DNA from 4 places in the Virgibacillus sp. Bac330 genome. Region 3 is predicted to be linked to each of the others. Evidence: riboswitches for the same ligand, from Rfam matches in the RefSeq annotation. Region 3 holds a riboswitch; each other region holds the start of a gene.

Region 1 (6,094 bases), 1.9 Mb from region 3:
TTTGAAGCTATTTTACAGTCTAGCCAAAATAATTCCAAAAAGCAATTAGACAAATATTTAGTGGAAAAAGGACTAAACGCTCTCGTTATGATAAATAATGAGCATGTATTACTATCCGCAATTGCAGGATATCCTGAATTAACTGTTCCTGCAGGGTACGACGATAATGGTGAACCAGTTGGAGCTACTTTTATCACCAAACCATTTCTAGAACAAGATCTATTTCAAATTGGCTACGCTTATGAACAAAAGACAAAAAATCGTAAGGCTCCTAAGTTGTAACTGAGTTACTTGCGTAATAAGAGCAACAAAATACCCACTTCTACAATAATGATAGTAGTGTTTTTATCGCCAAACGATGATATATGTTTGGAAGGGAGTACTCCATACGTGAGACTTCCTTCCAACCGCATCGTTTGTTTAAGCTTAAAAAAGACAAGACTGATCGCCCATTCTCAAAACGTAAGCTGTAGTTCTGCTTGTACAATAAACTGTACGATTTGTTCAGCATAATTCTATTCTCAGCTAAATACTTTTTCACGAATTATTTGATACATTTCCTCTCCCCCTAATCCCGATATAAATGGCGTGCCGTCAATCACGTAATCTTTCATTTCATCAGGTACAATAGTCGTTGAGATAACAATATCATACGTATCATATTGATTTACTGCTTCTGCTACACTAGATTGAAAAAGCGATACTTGATGTATGAGCTTTTCTTTTTCTAGCCACTCACGTATTTTTTCTTTCACCATTGTAGAAGTTGCGACCCCAGTACCACAAATTACGAGTATTTTAATCATTTTATTTCCTCCAATAGGAATTATTTTTATGTTTGTGTCTACTTCGTCTGTTAACATAGATGAATAAAACCATAATAAATGCCCCAAAAACTATAAAGCTAAACCACTGCATTCTTCCCGGTAACCAAATGAAAGGAAAAGTTGTCCACACTGCACCATCTACAAGCGAAGAAATCGTCGCGTAATTTTCCATATTAAAATCGGCACTTATCGCTGTCGTTGTTACTAAAGGAGCAACCCAAGTTGCAATATAAAGACCAATGCCAATATAAAAAGCTCCACCAATAACTGTCCGAATTATATTACCTTTAAAAACAGGTACCATTAAAGCAATAAGAAAAGGAATCGTCGCTAAGTCTGTAAAAGGTAACACTTTATTACCTGGTAATATCACAGCTAACAACAGTGTGATGGGCACTAATAACAAAGAAGCTGATAAAACGGCTGGATGCCCCACCGCTAAAGCACTATCCATTCCAATATATAAATTTCTCTTTGGAAAACGTTGCTTCATATAATTTCCAGCGGCTTCTGAAACAGGTGCAAGTCCTTCCATTAATAAAGCGACCATACGTGGTAATAAGACAAGCACTGCCCCTGTCTGCATTGCTAAAGTTAACGTATTTTTAAGGTCATATCCTGCCAGTACACCAATAAATAAACCGATGACCACCCCCATTACTGTCGTATCACCAAACACACCCAGATGTTTTTGAATGGACGCTTGATTTGCCTGTAGCTTATTAAATTTAGGAATCCGATCAAATACGTAATTTAAAGGTTTGGCTACGATATAAGATGGAGCAGAAGCCCCATGCGGGAAAGTAATCTGTTTAAATCCATAAAAGGATTGGATATCCCTCTGAATCCAGTCACCAAGCAAAAGCAATACTATATGATGAACAATCATTACTCCAACAGCCATAGCGAAATGATTGGTCAACACCAAAACTAATGAGGCTGTAAAAGAAGTATGCCAAAAATTCCATATATCAATATTTAGTGTCCGAGTAAATCCAATCGATAATAGAAGTAAATTGATAGCAATACCTATTGGAATCGTCAAACTGCCTAGAACGGTTCCATATGATATAGCTGCAGCTGCTGGCCAACCAACATCAATAATGGTGAGCTCTAAACCATATTTGTCAACCATAGCTTCAATTGCAGGTCCTAAGCTGTCACCTAATAGTCCGATAACAAGATTAATACCAATAAAACCAATGCCAACGATTAATCCAGAGCGAACAGCTTTGCTCACCTTTGTGCGCAAAACTAATGCAAAAATAAAAATTACAAATGGAAGCATAACACTAGCTCCCAAGTCAACAAACCACTGTAAAACAGACATTATTTCTCCCCCCATGCCAATATCTCATTGCATGTACAACATCGATAACGTATGTAACATGGTAACTTCCCCCTAGCTGACTCCCATAACAGTAGCAATTACTTCTTTATCTACCAATGGTAAAAGTGAATTTCATGAGATGACGAGTTTTGCTCAATAGGAGCTAAGACGTTCTCATGAATAGAAAGCTTAGTTATCCATAAATTTCTATAGCAAAGGATTACATTTCGCTTAGACCTTAAAGCCTAAAATTTTTGCGCAATAAAAAATGCCACTTTCTTCCCTGAGGAAAAGTGACATCGCATTCGAATTCTAAGCTAATCAATTTGCTCCAAACCATTATTAGAATCAAAGTTTCTGCCACTTCCCTCCGCTGGTTTATAACGCCAGATCAGGTTCAAAGAGTCCCAACGTCACACGTTGATCTCAGCCACAAATACGGCACCCCTAGTGAACTATTTTCATTTTTAATTGTATAGATAATATATCGGTTGGCACGTGCAAGTGTCAAGTTTTTTTAGCAATGTTCATGAACAAAGGCTCCGGGCGACTTGTTAGCAACGTAGTGACTGGAACGAATCAACGAAAGTTTTAGTAATCATGCTCCTGCAACAGGAGTATGCCGACGCCCTCCGGCAAGCCCGTTTTTAGTCGGCCTTCCTCTTAAACACGAACCGATGACGATTTATCTTAGGGCAATGGAGTGAAGCCGCCTAGTTGTTGGGTGCTGGAGTATGACGGGGCCATTCGGTTATTAGGTTACGCCATAGCATCAAATTTTTATGCTTTCTTATCTTTTAAAAACCTGCTGGACAAATCCAGCAGGTTTTTCCATTTCACTTATTTATTTTCTAGTAAAATCCACATATTCCTCTGTTCCTACATGTATCTTTGTTTCACTTGGTTTCGTTTTTGCAACAACCTTGCCATTGCGAATGGAATACATGACAACAGCTTGTTTACGAATCGCTTCATACGTATTTTCTGCGCCCAAAACGATGAAGTTAGCTGGTTTTCCAACTTCTATACCATACTCTTGTTCAACATGCATTGTTTTAGCACTGTTTGTTGTAATTAGATCCATTGAGTCAACAATTTGCTCGTACCCTAATAATTGAGCGACGTGAACTCCCATATGAAGTACTTGAAGCATATTTCCTGTGCCAAGCGGATACCAAGGATCAAAGATATCATCATGACCGAAACATACGTTCATACCTGCTTCTAATAACTCCTTCACTCTCGTTAAACCACGACGTTTTGGATAAGAGTCAAATCGCCCTTGCAAATGGATATTAACAAGTGGGTTGGATACAAAGTTGATCTCTGACATCTCTAATAAACGAAACAATTTATAAGCATACGCATCATTATAAGATCCCATTGCTGTTGTATGACTGGCAGTTACTCTGGGCCCTAGCCCCCGCTCATATGCTTCTTTCGCCACTACTTCTACAAATCGAGATTGCTCATCATCGATTTCATCACAATGAATGTCAATTAATCGATCATATTTTTCAGCAAGATCGAAGGCAATTTTTAACGACTCCACACCATATCCCCTGGTGAATTCAAAATGCGGAATTCCTCCGACTACATCTGCACCTAACTTCAAAGCTTCTTCCAACAATTCTTTTCCATTCGGATAGGATAAAATACCTTCTTGTGGGAAAGCAACTAGTTGCAAGCTCACAAAATCCGCCATTTCTTCCTTCAATTCTAGCAGTGCTCGTAGTGCTGTTAGCTTTGGATCAGTTACATCGACATGGGTGCGCACATGCTGAATACCTTGGGCAATTTGCCATTTCAAAGCTTGCGTAGCTCTATCTTTCACATCTTCATACGTTAACGATTGCTTCCTCTCTGACCAACGTTGAATGCCTTCAAATAACGTGCCACTCTCATTCCATTTTGGCTCTCCTGCGGTTAGTGTTGTATCAAGATGAATATGAGGTTCGATAAATGGAGGAAATACTAAGGAACCAGTAACGTCAAGAACTTCCCCTATATGCTGCTGCTTAGCAGGGGAAATAGACGTAATTGTTTTTTCTGTCACACTAATATCCCATAACCCAGATTTATTGCGTAATCTAGCATTTTTTATAATCACTTTTACTGCCCCACCTTTTCTGTATTGGTTAGAATAACTTCTTTTTCCTTTGCACTAGCAACAAGCTTCGTAACAACAACATGGGTAACTGCAGCACCTATTAACGCATTCATTGGTGGGATACCTGGTAATAAAGTTGCTGCAGCAATCCCTGTTCCCCAAGCAAAAAGGGCAATCCAATTGATAGCGGTAAATGTCATTTCATGGAAAGCTCGATAATGGCCGCGGCGAAGAATGAAAAAATCAGCTAACAAAATGGCTCCAATTGGTGGTAAAGCAGAACCGAGAATCGTTAAGAAGCCAACAAAATTGTTGTATAACCACATGGCCCCTAATGTACCAATAATTCCATTAAAAATGACAATTTTATGCTTTGCTATTTTCGTAATGTTAGAAAGTCCAAGCCCTGATGCATACAAGGCATTATCATTCGTTGTCCATATATTTAACCCTAAAACAATAATGGCAGGTAAAATAAGATTTTGCATAAACATAACTTCAGAAATATCTGCTTGCCCCGTTGCCACAGAACCTACAGCTCCAAATAAAAACATGAATGTGTTCCCGATGAAAAAAGCAACCACAGTCGCAACTACTGCCGAACGTTTTTTTCGCGCAAATCTGGTGAAATCAGGTGTTAAAGTTCCTGCGCTTATAAAAGAACCAATGCAGATTGTAAGTGCGACAGCCAAACTCATCGTTTCAGCTGGTTCGTATTGCAATAAAACTTGTACTCCACCTAGACTTTCTGTTGCTTTTAATACGGAAGTTCCTCCGAGAAGAGCGATTAGCGGTACCGCAATAAAGCTAATAATAGCCAAAGCCTTCATGCCGAAAAAAGCGGTAAAAGTCATCAATATACCCGCAATACCAATAAGAATATAGATATCAATTCCTGTCACTTTTTGTACAGGTATGGCAAACATCGCTGTTCCAACACCGAACCAACCAATTTGTGTAAAGGCTAGTAAAAAAGAAGCAAGATAAGATCCTTTCTCTCCAAAGGCATAGCGAGCCAGCAAATGTGTAGATAAGCCTGTTTTTGCTGCCATATAAGCTAGTAACCCAGTATATGCTCCAAGAATAAAATTCCCCGTAAGAACAATTGCCATAAACTGTATGAAAGAAAGACCTTGACCTAATTCTCCACCAGACCACATGCTTGCCGAGAAAAAAGTGAGTCCTAGCATAACAACAAGTGTTTTCCAAAAACCATTGCGATAAGATGAAGGTACTGCTGTTAGTGAAAATTCTGTGTCGATGTTTTTCATTCTCTTTTCCTCCTGGTTTGGTACCAAGAACAGAAAGGAACTAAAAAAAAGGCTCCCTGTCAATGTGACAAGAAGCCCTTTCCGTTAATAGGTTTAATACAAGCTGTCCCATAAAGGGGTTGTATTGCCACTTGTTCATAACTCTATCAACAGATCCGCTTTCCTTGTCAGCCTCACAGGACTGAATTAAAGGTACCATATTTGATTAGATTTATTATGACAAAAAGTAGAGACTTCGTCAAGCAAAGCTAGTAACGATTATTTTTGTTCACCTCTCCATACTTCTCCATTTGTTTCTATCACTTGTTTATACTAATGAAAGATTTCTCAATATGAAGCATACTTATAGCATATTAGACCCCTGCAAGAAATAACTACCACACCAAGCCTTCCTACATCAGTTTAAAATAAACATTCAAGTAAATCTAACTCAAATAAAATGACGCTTCATCGTCTTATAGCGCTCTACCTTTCGCAAAGTAATAATAATTGATAGTGTCATTAAAACGAAGCAAATCTTTTGCCACAAAGCCATTTGCAAACAAGGATTGAAAAA
Region 2 (6,094 bases), 2.1 Mb from region 3:
GCCTACTTGAAGTAGTGGATACAAAGGGAAACATTCTACGATTAATTACTAACCGTTTCGATCTAGATTCCGAAGAGATTAGTGAAATTTACCGTCAACGATGGACCATTGAGCTATTTTTCAAGTGGCTCAAACAGCATGTAAAGATCAAACACTTTTATGGCATGAGCGAAACTGCCATTCAAAATCAAATTTTCCTTGCACTTATTGCTTACTGTTTACATGTACTTATCCAGTTAGAGATGAGGAGTAAGAAGTCCTTACTCCGAATTAGCCGCTGGTTAAATAAAGCGCTGTGGAAACCTGCGTACATCTGGATTCGCAGATTTGACGATAGATCTATTCCGTAAATACATACAGTGTCGTTGTTGCTAATAGTTTAATTGTATAATTTTTCCAAATGGACAGACCACCTTTGTTTAGCCTTTGTCTTTTTGGCAAAAAATCCTGCAAAGATGTTTACTGAATTTTCAAACCACATTTATGCAATGCTAGTGGTTTATAGTATAAGAAAAACTATGCCATTCGCCATAAGACTTGGCGACAAGCCAAGTTTATCTACTTGGTTTGGCTTCCTTTATAGTTTTGCGATTGCTTCTTCTATATCGGGAGCTTTAGTAATTGCCGATATAACAGAAACGCCATCAGCGCCCGCTTCCATAACAGCTGCCGCATTTTCCGTGTTAATTCCGCCTATCCCAACAATTGGCATGTTGGGGTACAGCCGTTTTATTTCTGTTATAAAGCCTGTACCTACTGCCATCTTTGCATCTTCTTTTGTCGAAGTCGGGAAAATGGGGCCGACGCCAAGATAGTCAACGTAATCCAGCGGGCTGGCATGCAGTTCTTCTAGGTTAGAAACAGAAAGTCCAATCCATTTATTTGGAAACTGTTGGCGCAATTCTTTTGCGTCTTTATCATCTTGACCGACATGTATGCCATCAGTCTCTAAAACTTCTGTTAACTCTACATCATCATTGATAAAAAACGGAATGTTATGTTGACAACAGATAGCGCGCAATTCTTTTCCTAATTGTATTTTTTGGTTGCCAGATAAAGCATCAGATCCTTTTTCGCGATATTGAAAAGCTGTAATACCTGCCTGAATCGCTTCTCTTAAAACTTGCTTCGGGTCTCGATCACAATTTTGGCTTCCCATGATGAAATATTTACGTAAAGCTGTTTGTAAATGCAAGCCTCTAGCCTCCTTATTTACTTAACGTTTAGCTTTTGCGAAAGGAAAGTTTTTCTACATATTATTTGGTGTTAAGTTGATCTATTTCATTGGACAATGCGTCAATAAAGGCCGGAAGAAAGCTGCCAGAACCTTGAACATGCTCTTGTTTAGCAGCATACTCGGCTGCTAATCCATAAAATTGTACGGCTGCAAATGCTTGTTCTTCTACTTTCGCATCTGTAGTTAGACAAGCAGCTATAATAGAGCCTAGCAAACAACCAGCACCTGTAATTTTTTCCAAATAGACATGCCCGCTTCTGTTTTCTATTACTGTTTCATTGTTACTACAAATATAGTCCGTCTCTCCTGTTACTACAGCAGTCGTATGATACATGTTGGCTACTTTTTTAGCAATCTCTTTGCCATCACCATCTCCGACAGATTCTACCCCCTTTACTTCCCATGGCATATCAACTAGCTTAGCCATTTCGCCTGCATTTCCTTTAATAACAGTAAATTGTACTTCTTGTAATAATTGTTTAACGACATCTTTACGAAATGATGTGGCGCCAATGCCAACAGGGTCTAGTACTACTGGGATGTCTTTTTTGTTGGCGGCTTTACCAGCAAGCTTCATTGCTGGTAGCTCTGTCAATGTTGATGTACCAATATTTATAAGCACACCATTAGAAATGGACGCCATTTCTTCTGCTTCTTCTGTTGCTTTTGCCATAATCGGTGAAGCCCCAAAAGCTAGTAAACCATTAGCAGTAAAATTCATCACGACTTCATTTGTCAAATTGTGAATTAACGGATTGGCCTCCCTAACTTGCTCTATAATTGATGTATTCATTGTTTCACCCTTTCTTCACGAATTCCCCAATGGTTGGTAGGGCCGTTCCCAGCGCCTAATGGGAAAGAATGCTTAATAGCTGCTGTAACAAATTGTTTAGCCTCTTTTACCGCTTCATATAACGGCAGGCCTTTAGCTAAATGAGCGGTAATGGCTGCCGAGTACGTACAACCAGTGCCATGCGTACTTGTTGTGTCAAAGCGTTTGGAGTGAAAGGTATGCATCTTATGTCCATCATATAAATAGTCAATGGCATCTCCATGCATATGTCCACCTTTTACTAGGGCAGCCCGAGCACCATGTTTATCCACCATTTCTTTGGCTGCTTCTTGTAAATCGTTAACATCATGGATTTTGTTGCCAGTAATAAATTCTGCTTCTGGAATATTTGGCGTAACAACAGTTGCTAAAGGTAGAAGCTGTTCTTTTAAATAATCTCTTGCTTCTTCGGCAATTAAAGGATCGCCGCTAGTAGCAACCATAACAGGGTCCATGACGTAGTATGCGTCTGTACTAGTAAGTTGTTTTTGGATGACGCGCATCATCGATTCATTGGCAATCATGCCTGTTTTTAGACTGTGTACAGGCATGTCAGAAAAAACAGATTGCAATTGCTCATCTATCATATCAATAGGGATATGGTGGACATTTTGTACACCAGTTGTATTTTGTGCAACAATCGATGTGATGACGGACATACCATAAACAGTTAACTCTTGAAATGTTTTCAGATCTGCCTGAATACCTGCACCTCCACTTGGGTCAGTTCCTGCAATCGTTAATGCACATGGAATTGGTTTCAAATTATTCGCTTCCTTTCTTTATATAATTGCCAGTATATTTCGTGAACCATGATGGCTCATTTTCGAGCGAACTACTATCTAGAATGATTCCCAAACATATAAATAGTTATCATATAGTCTTGGACTTAAAGCCAGTTTATTACTGCCTTTGTATACGAATCAGCTTATCTGTATTCACGCGTGAAACAATAAACCACCCTAAAAAAGCTCCAGAAATGCTACTTGCTAAAAATGACGGGACAAAGAATAGAGCTCCGGCACTACTGTCCATGAATAAGCGAGCAATGGGTACGGCAAGCAAGGATCCTACAATTCCAGTCCCTATACTTTCTCCAATGACAGCCCATCGTTTCTTCTCAAATCTACGATACAGTAAACCTGCAAACCATGCTCCTACCATGGCTCCTGGAAATGCTAATAAAGTTCCAAGTCCTAGCATATTTCGTAACAGACCAATCATAAAAGCTATTATTACAGCAGGTCCAGGTCCTAACGTAATAGCTGCCATCACATTAACAGCATGTTGCACGGGGTACGCTTTGGCAAATCCAGCAGGGAACCAAAGAAATTGTGCTGCTAGTGTGCCAATAGCAACAAAGACAGCCATTAATGTTAATGTGTATGTTTTTTTCATAGCATCACCTTGCTTTTGTCTATTTTACTAAGAGGAAAGTAGTGAAGAACAGCATTTTTAATAGAAGTTGCTGTAAGGTTTCTTTCATTCTAAACGAGAAGTCGTTGTCGACGAATAGAATAGAACAAAAGGAACAAGCATAACGCCATGTTACTCATCCTATAAACCTTATCTTTTCCTAACATGCAAAAAAAGTCAGACCCCAGACAGAACCTGACTTAGAAGAAGAAATATAGAAAGAGAATCTCTACTACTTCCCTCCGCTGGTCTTAACCAGATCAGGTCAATAAGAGTCAGAAGCTATTGCTTCTTCTCAGCCCATGATAGGCTCCCCTAGTAGTTCTTATAAAATATTCTACTAAAATATTAAACGCTAACACATCAAGCTTAACAAAATGGTAGATGTTTGTCATGGAAAAAGCTAGTACCTTTCCGCATCTTTATTACCTTGAATTGTACTTGCGTGGTTTAGAGATAGTTGTAAAGGGAAAATAATTGCCTGTTTTGAATAATGGCCTGCAAATCCACTTTCTATAAAATTACGGTCCATCTTTTATAGATGAAGTTAAAACATATTCAAAACTTTTAAAAGAAAGGTTAATAATTTCATGTGGACATGAATATGATAAGCATTACAAGATGGTTCTAAAATCCTAGTTTTTCATCGGTATATTAGAAACGCTTTCATGAAGAGGTGGTGATCTACTCCATGAGATTATAGAAGGATAAATCAGAAAGTGAAAGGAGGGGGAACAAATCTATTACAAAATAAGTAAATGCAAGATATTCCTTACAGGTGATAATGAACCGGGGAAAAAACTGTTTCAATAGACTGAATTTTTAGTTTGTTAACAAGATACCTATTTGCGAGTTTAAAATGTAAAGGCATGACAACATCCACCGCAAATATATGGCAAGAAACTATCTATTTCTAAAGTTGAGGTGCTTTAGAGTGGTGGAAATTTGTAAGAAACGAGGTGAAATCAGAATGTCCAAAGAAGTCATACTGGAACTAAAAGATGTCCATACGCATTTTTTTACGGAAAAAGGGGAGGTTCCCGCTGTGAATGGGGTTCGTTTATCTGTATGTAAAGGAGAGGTCGTTGGTATTGTTGGAGAATCGGGCTGTGGAAAAAGCGTCACATCCTTATCCATCATGCAATTAATACCTAGCCCGCCTGGCAAAATTGTAAGTGGTGACATTTATTTTAAAGGGGAAAATATCGTATCAGCTTCTCCTAAAAGAATGAAACAGATACGGGGAAATGAAATTGCTATGATTTTTCAGGAACCAATGACATCTTTAGATCCTTTATTTACCATTGGTAATCAAATGATAGAAGCGATTCGACTACACGAAAAAACAAGCAAAAAAGAAGCGCGTAACAAAGCGATTACATTATTAGAACTTGTTGGAATTCCTAGGGCAAATGCTATTGTCGCTAGTTATCCGCATCAATTATCAGGTGGAATGCGACAGCGGGTCATGATTGCAATGGCGATGGCTTGCGAACCAGATTTGTTAATAGCGGATGAACCAACAACAGCACTTGATGTAACGATACAGGCACAAATACTCGATTTAATGCGACAGTTAAATCAAGAAAAGCAGACAGCTATTCTGTTCATCACACATGATTTAGGTGTCGTTGCAGAGATTTGTGATCGCGTCGCAGTGATGTATGCTGGGCAAATCATCGAAGAAGGGACGACGAGAGAAATATTAAAATATCCTAACCACCCCTATACAAAAGGATTAATTCGTTCATTACCAAATGTGAAGAAAACAGAACAACAATTATATTCTATTCCAGGTACGGTTCCTAAGCCACAGAAGGAAAAGATAGGTTGTCGTTTTGCACCTCGTTGTGAATGGGCATTTGCACCATGTTTTCAAGCAAACCCTCCATTATATGAACTAGAAAATAACCGCACAAGTAGATGCTTTTTACATGAAAAGGAAGCATGATTGTTCCCATTAAAGCAAGCAGGAAGGAGGTAGAGGAGAAAGTGGTCCAACCATTGTTAGAAGTGAAAGGATTACAGAAACATTTCGCAGTTAAAGGCGGGGTATTTGGAAGGAAAAAGCGTGTTATCAAAGCTGTCGATGATGTCTCATTCAGTGTAAGAGAAGGAGAGATACTTGGTATTGTTGGAGAGTCAGGATGCGGAAAATCAACAACTGGAAAAGCCATTTTACGATTATTGGAGCCTTCGAGTGGGGAAGTGATGTTTGCTGGAAAAAGGATAAAGGATCTTGAAGCAAAAGAGTTGCGAAAGCTCCGCAAAGATATGCAAATTATTTTTCAAGATCCTTACGCTTCGTTAAATCCAAGACATACGGTTGAAAAAATCATTGCAGAACCGCTACTTGTTCATGGGGTGACAGCCAAAACAGCACGTAAACAGCGTGTGAAAGAACTGTTAGAAATAGTTGGTTTAAATAGCTACCATGCTTCCAGATACCCACATCAATTTAGTGGTGGACAACGGCAACGAATTGGTATTGCTAGAGCGTTAGCAAATCATCCTAAATTAATTATTTGCGATGAGGCTGTTTCTGCATTGGATGTATCTGTTCAGGCGCAAATTTTGAATTTAATGCAAAAATTACGTGAAGAATTTCA
Region 3 (6,094 bases):
TACCAAACGATTTACTTACATTTTGTACGTCTAATTTCCCCATTTCATTCTCCTTCTTCCATATCGCAATGAAAAACTATAGCGTTATTATTCATCTTCTTGAGCAGGCGCTTTTACCACTTTTCGTTCTACAAAAGAAAGCAGTCCAAAAAACAGTAAACTTAACGTGACAATAAACAAAATCGCAACAAATACGCGATCCGTTCGAAACGATGAGGAAGCAAGTGTCATATAATAACCAATTCCCTTACTCGCACCAAGCCATTCGGAAATAACTGCCCCCATTACACTATAAGTAGCTGCGATTTTCAAGCCACTGAATAGGGATGGTAAAGCATGTGGCCATTCTAATTTGAAGAAGATTTGCCGTTTATTGGCACCAGCCATTAGCATATAATGATGTAATTCACGACTTGTTTGTCGAAACCCACCCAAAGTAGCTATGGTGATTGGAAAAAAACAGACGAGTGTAATCACAATTAATTTAGGTAATATGCCAAAGCCGAACCAAACAACGAGTAATGGAGCTAAAATAATGATTGGGATATTTTGTGAAATTATTAATAATGGATAGATCGCCTCTCGTAAAACTGGCACTAAATGTAAACAAATAGCAACTAGGATTCCAACACTACTGCCAATAACAAATCCTATCACAGATAGTTGAATGGTTGCCCAGAGATGATGATTGTAATCGCTCCAGCCAATGATGGTTTCTTGCCCAATAGATGTAGGAGGAGGCAAGATCCACTCCGGAACCTCAAATAGCTTACTTGCTGTCTCCCAAATGATAATCAAGAGGATGAGGACCAAAGCTGGCCGCCATCCTCTTCTCAATACATTCCTATCCATTACCGATATTTCTCCGTTAACGTATCCATCGAAGCCCCTGATGGCTGGAAAAATATCTTCACTTGCGAAATAACGCTTGGACAACCTAATTCTTCCATCCGCTGGTTCATTTTCTCCACAATCTCAAGCAAGTTGGATATTTCCCCTTCCATCGTCGTTTCCAAAGGGCTTACATGATAAGGAACCCCAGAAGCATCAATAATTGCAATCGCTTCATCTACATAAGGAATTACATCTTCCCCGTTTTTCGTTTTTGGTATAATTTGTACACTTACAAGTGCATTAGCCATGACGTCTCCTCCGTTACTTCTGTTTTGAATCTAAGTGTTCGCCACAAAATAATGTGACGTTTGCTCATTTATTGTTTAACGAATCCTTGCTCTTGCTTAATTGTTTGGTAAAAATTCATTCGTAAACGCTTTTTCGCTATCCAGAGGCTTATCCAGTAAATCATTGTCATACATCCAGGTCGAATAATTTTCCCATACTTCTAATTTTTGTTCGCCCCATCTAGCTGCATCATCTTGATACTTATCCGCTAACCATTTTTGACTTGCTTTTACTAAGTCTGCGTCCAAATCAGGCTCGGCTTGAATTAAAATCTCGGCCGCTTCATCAGGGTTTTCAATTGCTAGTTCATACCCTTTTGTTACAGCAGCTAAAAATTGCTTAATCGTATCTGGGTCTTCTTCTATCATCGTTTCATTGGTTGCCAATACTGGCGTATAGTAATCTAATTTTTCCGTATAATCAGTAAGATAAACCATATTGATCTCTTCATTTCGAAGTTCCGCTTCAATGCCTGTCCAACCATAAAATATCCAAGCAAAATCAATATCACGTTCTACCGCAGTAAAGAAATCGGTATCGCCCATATTAACAATGTCCACTTTCTCAACGTCAGCATCATCTTGCTTCATCAACGAGCTAATTACTGCTTTTTCAAGGGGGGCACCCCAGCCGCCATACGTTTTTCCTTCGAAGTCTTTAGGCTCTGTAATATCTTTTTCCTTTGGCGAGGCAAATCCAGACGTATTATGCTGAATAACTGCTGCAATTGATACAATAGGGATATCTTGTACTCTTGCTTCCGTAATCCCTTCTTGGTAACTTACACCAAAATCAGCCTTACCAGAAGCCACTAATTGATCAGCACCTGCTTCTCCTGGCATCTTAATATCAACATCCAATCCTTGCTCTTCAAAGTAGCCTTTTTCCTTCGCTACATAGAGTCCTGTATGATTCGTATTTGGCGTCCAATCAAGCACTACAGAAACTTCTTTTCGTGCTTTATCTGCTGATTTTTCTTCTTTACCTTGCTCACTGTCATTTGCATTGCATGCTGTTAGTAAAACAATGAGCAAACTAAGCATAATAAATTTTTTCAATCTGTCTCCTCCTCCAGTATAACTACAGCTATGTAAGGTGCAGAGAATAAGGAAAACTTTATTTCACGATCGACTTAGCTTTCCCCTTCATTGATGGATAAATAACCTGATTGGGAAGTCTAGCAACAATCCATTCTCTCTTAGGTTTTTTGTTGATATTGGATGTTTATCATTTTGAAAAGCACGCATGAGTTTAAAAAAAGCCTTAGGCGATTACGTACACCTAGGGCTTTTTGCACATGCAAATGATACTTTCTTATCGACATGTTCCCTACGCTGGTTTTACCCAGATCAGGTTCTAAGAGTCCGTATCTTAAGGATACAATCTCAACCAGCAACACTGGTCCCCCTACAACGCTTGTATGCTATTAAATAGTTGTCTTTCCATAAGTAACTATGCCATATTTGAAGGGATTTAGCAAGTTTTAATAGGTCTTTTTGTGCAAGGAAATAGCATTAACTATGTCTTGTTTCCAAATGTTTTTATTAAACATATCCAATAACTGTAACAAATAATAAATACATAAACTTCGGAAAATGAATGTTTATTGAATAAAAAACTTGACATAAAGAATATAATATTTTACATTATGAATATAATACTTTACTAAGTAATATTTTTAATATATCTTTAAGTTCCTTTAATAATTACGACTAAAGAAGGTGGTCATCATGCTTAGCAATAGAATAGCAGTATGTAGGGCAGAAAAGAAATGGACACAACAAAGACTAGCTGAAGAAGTAGGTATAAGCCGCCAAACAGTTACAGCTATGGAAAATAAAAAGTATAACCCTTCACTCATTTTAGCATTTAAAGTATCAAAAGCTTTAGGTAAACCAATTACAGAAGTTTTTAATTACAAGGAGGAAATTTAAATGTCTACAACCTTAGTGATGATTTTTTTAGTAATTATTATTGTTTCAGAACTTTACAAATCAAACTTTGAAAAATCAGTTGAATCGAGAGATGAAAGAGGTCGACTTATTTTATTAAGAGTTAAGTCACTATCATATAACTTTTTAACTGGTGGAATTTTTCTAGGTATGTTCTTGACAGCTATTTTTAACATCATGGAGTTAGAATTTTTCCCTTTTTATGTCTTAGCGATATTTTTGTTACAAGGTGTTATATCATCCGTGTATTTAGCTATTATTAGGAAGAAAGAAATTTGAAAAGTAGATAGCACAACAAAGAACATGCTCTAAGCTGATTTCATTCTCGAGAAAAAACTAGCAACGTGTTTATACTTAAGCTAGATTTAGACAATACAATTACATATTAATGATGATAATTAAAGCTGCTCGACTACCTTCTTGTAATCGCTATCAAGAAGCTGTTCACATAAATCTTTTAGCTATTTCTTCATTACTATTTTTTTATTTACATACCTTTCTCGGTACTTTTTGCAAGATTATAATATTTACTAGCATTCAGGACTACCATAAATATTCTTTATTTGTAATTAGCTTTCTCGGTTTCTAAACGTCACCCTATACAATTACTACCTCTTTTACACCAATTTTTCATTTACGCTATTTCTCTATTCCCTCCATTATTTTCAGATAGGCTCCAGATCCTAAACAATATGAAATAGATGACTGCACTAATTAAAGCACAAACCATAATAAAGCCAAAAACCTTTATAGATGTTTGGCTGGAAGAGCCATACCTGACCTTCATGTAGTAACGCAGCGGAAAGAAGGAAAAACTTGACTTACCAACAAGTCTCTATAACGAAAATCATTGTATTTTTTATACTATAGCCATAGAATCTTAAGCATTTTCTGAAAGCTAGTTTGGATAGCATGAAAAGCTTCCCAATCCTTCACTACAAAGTAATATATAACCTCGTTTATCTTAAAGTTGCGGGTGAAAAGCCAATTAAAAACCTCCCTATTCGCTATTACACGAACAGGGAGGCCGTTAACTATTTGTTATTTATTCAAGTTGTAAAATGCTGTTTTTCCAGCGTATTCGCCCATGCCAGCTAATTCATCTTCAATACGTAGTAATTGATTGTATTTAGCTACACGATCGGTACGTGATGGAGCACCTGTTTTAATTTGGCCAGCATTTGTTGCTACAGCAATGTCTGCAATGGTAGCATCTTCTGTTTCACCAGAACGGTGAGAGATAACAGCTGTGTAACCAGCGCGTTTTGCCATTTCGATAGCTTCAAATGTTTCCGTTAAAGTACCGATTTGGTTCACTTTAATAAGGATGGAGTTACCAATTCCTTGCTCAATACCTCTAGCTAATTTTTCTGTATTGGTTACGAACAAGTCATCTCCAACTAGTTGTACTTTTTTGCCTAGACGATCTGTTAGAAGTTTGAAACCATCCCAATCATTTTCATCTAGACCATCTTCAATAGAAACGATTGGATATTTACTAATCATATCTTCATACCAATCAACCATTTCTGCAGAAGTACGTACAACACCTTCGCCTTTTAAGTTGTATTTGCCATCTTCGTAAATTTCAGAAGCGGCTACGTCCATTGCTAATTTCACTTCTTCACCAGGCTTATAGCCAGCTGCTTCGATAGCTTCTACAATCGTTTGTAATGCTTCTTCGTTAGAGCCAAGGTTAGGTGCAAAACCACCTTCATCTCCTACAGAAGTGTTGTAACCTTTTGATTTCAATACATTTTTCAAGGAGTGGAAAATCTCTGCGCCCGTACGAAGTGCTTCTTGGAACGTTTCTGCTCCTACTGGCATAACCATAAATTCCTGAATATCTACGTTGTTGTCTGCATGTTCCCCACCATTTAAAATGTTCATCATTGGTGTCGGTAATGTTTTGGCATTGAATCCACCAAGATAGTTGTAAAGTGGTACTTCTAAATAGCTTGCTGCAGCGTGTGCAACAGCCATGGAAACACCTAGAATAGCATTTGCACCTAATTTTCCTTTATTATCAGTGCCATCTAAGTCAATCATTAGTGCATCGATAATATTTTGACGCGTTACATCAATTCCTAATAGTTCAGGTGCAATTACTTCATTCACATTTTGCACTGCTTTTAAGACACCTTTACCTAGATAGCGGCTTTTATCGCCATCACGTAATTCTACTGCTTCATATTCTCCTGTAGAAGCTCCGCTAGGAACTAATGCAGAACCAAAAGCACCTGATTCTGTAAATACTTCTACTTCAACGGTTGGATTACCGCGAGAATCTAAAACTTCGCGTGCGTAAACATCTGTAATATATGGCATTCAAATCGTCTCCTTTTTTTTCAAAACGTTTGTTAGTTTTAGTATTTTATTAATGATTCGCCAGTCATTTCTTTTGGCTTTTCAATATCTAATAAATCAAGTAAGGTTGGGGCTAAGTCTGCTAAAATTCCGCCTTCACGTAAGCTGATCCCCTCTTTTGTAACGATAACAGGAACCGGATTCGTTGTATGAGCAGTCATTGGCTTTCCGTCTGGTGTAATGACTTCATCCGAATTACCGTGGTCAGCTGTAATAATAGCGTGTCCGCCAAGTTCAATAATCTTATCAACAATTTTTCCGAGGCACTCGTCAACGGTTTCGATAGCTTTAACAGTTGGCTCTAATTTTCCAGAGTGTCCTACCATATCTGGATTGGCGAAATTTAAAATAATCGCATTACGGTCACCAGTTTCGAGTTCTTCTAATAACGCGTCCGTCACTTCGTAAGCACTCATTTCTGGTTTTAAATCGTATGTCGCTACTTTTGGTGAATTAATTAAAATTCTTTTTTCACCTGGAAATTCCGCTTCACGTCCCCCACTCATGAAATACGTAACATGTGGGTATTTCTCCGTTTCAGCGATTCGCAATTGCTTCATATCATGCTGTGCTAAAACTTCACCAACTGTATT
Region 4 (6,094 bases), 970 kb from region 3:
CTAGATTGCCATTTTTCATTTCCTGTACACTATCAGCGTAACCTGTATGTGTAACTTTAGAAAGATTATCATAGGATAACCCCATTACTTCTAGTACCTTCTGTGCGCTTTGTTCCACACCAGATCCTACTTTACCAACACCAACACGTTTCCCTTTCAAATCTTCCACATTCTCAATCCCGCTATCAGCAGTAGCAACAATTTGGACAACATTTTGATACATACCCGCCAGCGCTTCGACATCTATAGAGTTTCCATCAAATTGACCTGTTCCCTCTATTGCTTCAAATCCAATATCGCTCATGATAATGCTCATTTGATTCAATCCATTCTGCATATTTTGAACGTTAGCAACAGATGCACCTGTAGATTCAACAGTTACATTATTTACAAATTCACTTTCTTCAAAAACTGGCTTCAAAGCACCTCCTATCGGATAATAGGTTCCGGATGTGCCACCTGTTCCAAAAACAATTGCTTGTGCCTCTCCATTGCTAGCCGTTGAATAATTATTTGCTTTATCATCCCCACTACAAGCTGCTAAATAAAACAGCCCTATAACGACCATAATAAGGAATATATATTTCTGCATAACTCCTCTCCCCCTCCATTGTTATGGTTCAAATGATAACGTTTCCAATTAAAAATATAAATATTTTGAACATAATGTGCGTTTTGGTCATTTTGTTCAAAATATTTACTTCTAATTACACTGAACAAAGGCTCGGGGCGCCCGGTTAGCAACGTAGCTAGTGGAGCGAATCCGAAAGTTTTAAGAAGCCTGGCACTAAAACAGGGATATGCCGCCGCCCTCGGCCAGCCCGTTTTTAGTCGCCTTCCTAATTAGCACGAACCGCTGGTGACTTAGCTTAGGGCAATGGAGTGAAGTCGCCTAGTTGCTGGGTGCTGAAGCCGGGCGTCGCTATTCTGCTAAATCGGTATCCAACAAAAGCAACAAATTTTATGCTTTCTTATTCTTTGAGAAAAACTTGGATTGTTGCCAAGTCTTATGGCGAATGGCATCGTTTTTCTTATTCTGTAACCCTGTAAACTTTTATCCTCCCTTTAGTGAAGAGGGGGAAACATATAATGGATTAAGAGCTGTTTTTATTCACTTTACGCATGAGCTGATAACGATTTACAGGTCTGCCTACAGTTCCATACTGTAAGACAATTTCAACTGCACCCCTTTTTTCTAAATAATCTAAATACCTTCTTGCGGTAACTCGGGAAATTCCTATACAGGAAGCTGCTTCATCAGCTGAAATAGAACTATTTTTGCGTTCTAATAAGTTGGTAATTTGCTGTAATGTTTGCTTATTCAATCCTTTTGGAAGCGCATTCGCTTTATAGTTTGCTTCTGACCGCTTATTGATCCACATGTCAATCATTTCTTGGTCAACGCTATCGTTGCCATAGAAATGAAGATGATAATCTCGATACTTGTTTAATGCCTCTACTAAACGACTATACTTAAATGGCTTTATAAGATAATCAAACGCCCCATGCTGCATCATATTGCGAACCATTTCCCTATCTTCTGCAGCAGAGATGACAATTACTTCCACATTTATATTGTGATGTCGAAGCGCCTTTATCGTCTGAATTCCATCTTGTTCAGGCATATAAATATCGAGTAATACGAGATTGGGCTGATAGATTTGACAATGCTCGACACCTGTTTTTCCATCTCTTGCAGTAGCGACAACAATGAAACCGTTTACTTTTTCTACCATCTTTTTGTTTACTTCCTGCACCATGGGATCATCTTCAATGATAACAACTTTTACCTCTGTATTTTTACACATTCGTATCTCCCTCTCTTCGGACTTGATCCCGTATTCCCCCTTGTAATAAAATTGTAAAATGAAGCTTTCCTAGTGAAAAAACTTATGATAATGATGCCCGTTCAGCTATCATCCTACCAATCTCTAGCGAAGCTGTTGCAGCGGGCGAAGGTGCATTGCAAACGTGGAGCACATTTTTTCCGGGTATAATAAAAAAGTCATCAAGGAGTGTTCCATCTCGAAGCATAGCTTGTGCGCGTACACCAGATGGAGCTTTTATCATATCTCTGTTTGGATTTCTGGAATAAAACGCTGCAAACTTTTTACAAATAATGCTTTATACAAAGAACGCGACATTTCCATTGCGCCCACCTTTATATTTGCCTTTGCTAATTGCCAAAATCCTGGAAATAACAACGTAGCTAGTACTTCTTTCCTATCTATGTCCCACTTATTGTATCCTTCTTTTTTAAGACTCCATACTGCATTAGGGCCTGCATGCACTTCACCATGAATTCCTCTCGTCAAATGTACGCCTAAAAATGGATACTTTGGGTCTGGTACTGGATAGACCAAATTTTTTACTACATAATGTTTCGTTGCTTTTAATGTAAAATACTCCCCACGAAAAGGGATAATCTTTACATCCGTTAAAATACCCGACTGTTTAACCAATTGGTCGCTATGCAAGCCCGCACAATTGATAACCTTTCTAGCGATCAAAGATTGATGATTCGTATCTATCGTTACTTCAAATCCTTTCTCATTTATTTGATGCGCTTGTGTATTTAAAAACAAATCAACTCCTTGGTTTGCGAGTAACTCTACTAATTTATAAGCCACCTGTTGATAATCCACAATACCTGTTGTCGGTATATACAAGCCTCCTTCTGCTTGAACATATGGCTCATGATCAATAACTTCCTCTCTTTGTAATTTTGTTATTTGTAAACCATTTTTACAACCTCGGTGATACAGTTGATCCATAAACGGTAATTCTCGCTTTCTTGTAGCTACAATGATTTTGCCACAAACTTCATGTTTCACCTCATATTTTTGACAAAATGCAATCATAGAATTTCTACCCTTCACCGCTAATTGGGCCTTTAAGCTACCAGGTTTATAATAAATGCCACTATGAATGACCCCACTGTTCCTCCCTGTTTGATGAGCTGCCCAGGCTGCTTCTTTCTCCAATACGGCAATGGATGAATGCGGATGCTTTGTTTTCAGCTGCCATGCCGTTGCTAAACCTACAATACCTCCACCAATAATAATGTAATCATACATGCACGAATTCCCCCTTTCCTTACTTCAATTAGGTCTCCAATCTGTATATTCAACATATTATCTTAATTAAATAATTATTTCGAATTAAACCAGTCTTTAAACTAAATGTAACAACTTGAAACATAGCTAAAGCAAAAACAGCTGTGCAATTTCACAATCAACATGGTTTTTCGCATCACCATAACCTATTTAGTATGAAATGGACCACCTTTTGCAACCAAATTTAAACAAAAACAGATAGACTGCTATTTTCGATAAGGTAATGGTATTTACTATGCAAGTTACTTATAAGCTTCAAACAAATTGGTTGTGAACGTTGACGTTCTATACTATAATTCACTATAACAAACTATAAAACCGCATAACTATTTGCACTAGGGGAGCTATTTTAGATGGCTGAGAGGATAATTTCTGACCCTTAATACCCGATCTGGATAATACTAGCGTGGGGAAGTGCAGTCAAAACCAGAGAGTACAACATACATAGTCTATTTGGTAAAGACTGCCTTCTTCACGAATGCAGTCTTTTTTGTGGTCTAGGAAATTATAAAATTTTGCAGCTGTGGATAAACTAACTAAGTTATTTAGCCACGTCCGGCGCAAGCGCCCAGCAACTAGGCGACTTCACTCCATTGCCTTACGATAGTTCTAATTAGGAAGGCGACGAAAGACGGGCTTGCCGCAGGGCGACGGCATACTCCTGTTGCAGGAGCATGATTCCTAAAACTTTCGTTGATTCGTTCCACTCGCTACGTTGCTAACCGGGCACACCGAGCCTTTGTTCTATGTGAAAATTTGTTTATAAAAGTTCAAAACGAGTTCCTTTGCGCTTGTAGCACAATTTCATCGCGGTACATTATAAAACTATGATTTATAGAAGGAGGAAGAAAATTGAATAATCCATTTCATACTTGCCACAACAGTAGAATAGCTGGCTGTGATTTTGCCATTTATCCGATGACAGATCAATTTGTGGATGTTATTACAACAGCATTAAAAGAAGTAGACACATCTAAAGTTTGGGTGAAAACAACGGACGTCGGTACATGTGTGAGAGGAAAAATCACCCATGTATTTGATGTCACAAAAGCTTTATTTCTTCATGCCGCACAAACAGGTTACCATGTCGTATTTAGTGGTACCTATTCTATCGGTTGTCCAGGAGATTCTGATGGGGATGTATTTTTAGCTGAAGATGACCGACGATTAAACGAGGCAGAGAGCAAGAAGATCAAACAAGAGGTAGCTGGAAAGTTTTCTCTCTATCCATTAGGTGGCGGCGACTATATGAATCTCATTTACGACCAAATTGAAGCCATGAAAAAGCAAAACATCCGCGTATCCTCCATTCATTACGCCACACGATTAGATGGGGATGGGAAGGATGTATTTAATGGCTTGGAACAAGTCTTTGTCAACATGGAACATAGTGGATCTTCTCACACCGTTATGACGACGACAATATCAGCTAACAGTCCTTCTAAAAAGGATGTGAACAGTGATGACTAACTGGCGTTTAAAAGAAATTATTGTTATGGCTGTTTTATCGGTCGTATTTGGGATTGTCTATTTAGCTTTCCTCCCAGTAGGAAAGCTACTTGTATCATTTATGGGCCCCATTGGTTATGACTTTATTTTTGGAATTTGGTTTATCGTATCCATTATTGCGGCCTATATATTACGTAAACCAGGAGCGGCTTTTCTATCCGAAACAATTGCCGCTACGGTGGAAATGCTCTTAGGCAATGCGATGGGGCCAATCATTATTATTACTGGAATGATCCAAGGGCTTGGTGCAGAGACTGCTTTTGCTGCGACAAGATATAAACGCTATTCCTTATGGGTATTAATGCTTGCAGGAGTTGGAGCAGCGATTTTTAGTTTTGTTTGGGGCTATTTTCGTGGCGGATATGCTGCTTTAAGCACACCTTATGTGATTAGCATGCTCATCGTTAGAATGATCAGTGGCGCAATTATTTCCGGTGTACTTGGAAAAGCAATTAGTGACTCACTAGCTAAGACAGGTGTATTATCTAGTTTTGCCCTTGGAAAGCAAATAGATAAAGCGAGGTCTGTATCATGATTCAAGTGCGCGAACTCACACTTTGGTTTAACGAGCATGAACACCCTACTATCAACAAGCTATCCTTTGATTTGCGTTCTGGCGAAACGATGCTTCTACTCGGACCAAGTGGCAGTGGAAAAAGCACATTAACTTGTTGCTTAAACGGGATTTACCCTCGCGAACTTGATGGGGAAATAGCAGGAGATATCCATATCTTTGGGACTTCGATTCAAGATACGAAACCTGGAGAAATGAGTAAACATGTCGGTGTCGTCTTCCAAGATCCTGAAAGTCAATTTTGTATGTTGACGGTAGAAGATGAGATCGCTTTTGGATTGGAGAACATCGACACACCGAGAGATAAAATTGCCACAAAGATAGACGAAGTATTGCAGATGGTAGGCTTAACCGCTTATAAAGAAGCAAACATTCATTCTCTATCTGGAGGACAAAAGCAAAAGCTCGCGCTAGCATGCATCCTAGCACTTGAACCCGACTTTGTAATTTTAGACGAGCCAACTGCTAATTTAGATCCACTAGCAAAACAGGCATTCATTCAAACGATGAAACATATTCAGGAAGATAAAAAAATTGGGCTCATTGTTATTGAACATCAATTGGACGGGTGGATCTCTTTTATAGAGAGAGCCTTTATTTTATCCAAAGCAGGACATGGTGTATTTGATGGTTCTTTAACAGAAGCGATTACAAAACATGCGGACCTTTTTCAATTAGAAGGCATTGCACTTCCGTCTATTACGGAACTCGCGTTACAAGCTTGTGACAATAATCAAGCAGCTTTTTCAAAAATCCCTTTCACTTACGAAGATTTTACAACGCATATGTCCTATTTGGATCAAACGTTTTTAGAAACAACTGCCAAAAAAAGCTGCGCATTGGAACCTATCATAGAAGTTCACAACGTAAAGCTTTCGAAAAAGAAACAAAAAAT

The links. A riboswitch is a leader RNA that binds a small molecule or an ion and turns the genes downstream of it on or off. The one in region 3 is predicted to bind thiamine pyrophosphate.
Region 1: linked by a shared signal. The riboswitch ahead of D9780_RS02280 (PTS galactitol transporter subunit IIC) and the one ahead of D9780_RS11050 (ABC transporter substrate-binding protein) in region 3 are both predicted to bind thiamine pyrophosphate.
Region 2: linked by a shared signal. The riboswitch ahead of thiW (energy coupling factor transporter S component ThiW) and the one ahead of D9780_RS11050 (ABC transporter substrate-binding protein) in region 3 are both predicted to bind thiamine pyrophosphate.
Region 4: linked by a shared signal. The riboswitch ahead of D9780_RS15565 (YkoF family thiamine/hydroxymethylpyrimidine-binding protein) and the one ahead of D9780_RS11050 (ABC transporter substrate-binding protein) in region 3 are both predicted to bind thiamine pyrophosphate.

What each region holds. Positions count from the first base shown of each region.
Region 1 is NZ_CP033048.1:509,184-515,277, reverse strand. Features, by position in the region: gene D9780_RS02290 (amidase family protein) at 1-282, shown strand, start outside; gene D9780_RS02285 (PTS sugar transporter subunit IIB) at 522-806, opposite strand; gene D9780_RS02280 (PTS galactitol transporter subunit IIC) at 808-2,157, opposite strand; TPP riboswitch at 2,506-2,616, opposite strand; gene D9780_RS02275 (cytosine deaminase) at 3,002-4,267, opposite strand; gene codB (cytosine permease) at 4,270-5,538, opposite strand; gene D9780_RS02265 (GNAT family N-acetyltransferase) at 5,994-6,094, opposite strand, start outside.
Region 2 is NZ_CP033048.1:215,238-221,331, forward strand. Features, by position in the region: gene D9780_RS00930 (IS4 family transposase) at 1-350, shown strand, start outside; gene thiE (thiamine phosphate synthase) at 578-1,159, opposite strand; gene thiM (hydroxyethylthiazole kinase) at 1,257-2,030, opposite strand; gene thiD (bifunctional hydroxymethylpyrimidine kinase/phosphomethylpyrimidine kinase) at 2,027-2,833, opposite strand; gene thiW (energy coupling factor transporter S component ThiW) at 2,973-3,467, opposite strand; TPP riboswitch at 3,706-3,812, opposite strand; gene D9780_RS00955 (ABC transporter ATP-binding protein) at 4,456-5,436, shown strand; gene D9780_RS00960 (ABC transporter ATP-binding protein) at 5,478-6,094, shown strand, end outside.
Region 3 is NZ_CP033048.1:2,362,119-2,368,212, forward strand. Features, by position in the region: gene D9780_RS11035 (ABC transporter ATP-binding protein) at 1-43, opposite strand, end outside; gene D9780_RS11040 (ABC transporter permease) at 88-852, opposite strand; gene D9780_RS11045 (thiamine-binding protein) at 852-1,142, opposite strand; gene D9780_RS11050 (ABC transporter substrate-binding protein) at 1,239-2,240, opposite strand; TPP riboswitch at 2,492-2,601, opposite strand; gene D9780_RS11055 (helix-turn-helix transcriptional regulator) at 2,913-3,116, shown strand; gene D9780_RS11060 (hypothetical protein) at 3,117-3,413, shown strand; gene eno (phosphopyruvate hydratase) at 4,176-5,462, opposite strand; gene gpmI (2,3-bisphosphoglycerate-independent phosphoglycerate mutase) at 5,501-6,094, opposite strand, start outside.
Region 4 is NZ_CP033048.1:3,329,876-3,335,969, forward strand. Features, by position in the region: gene D9780_RS15550 (TAXI family TRAP transporter solute-binding subunit) at 1-592, opposite strand, end outside; gene D9780_RS15555 (response regulator) at 1,095-1,808, opposite strand; partial or broken gene lhgO (L-2-hydroxyglutarate oxidase) at 1,891-3,077, opposite strand; TPP riboswitch at 3,444-3,546, shown strand; gene D9780_RS15565 (YkoF family thiamine/hydroxymethylpyrimidine-binding protein) at 3,969-4,586, shown strand; gene D9780_RS15570 (ECF transporter S component) at 4,579-5,160, shown strand; gene D9780_RS15575 (ABC transporter ATP-binding protein) at 5,157-6,094, shown strand, end outside.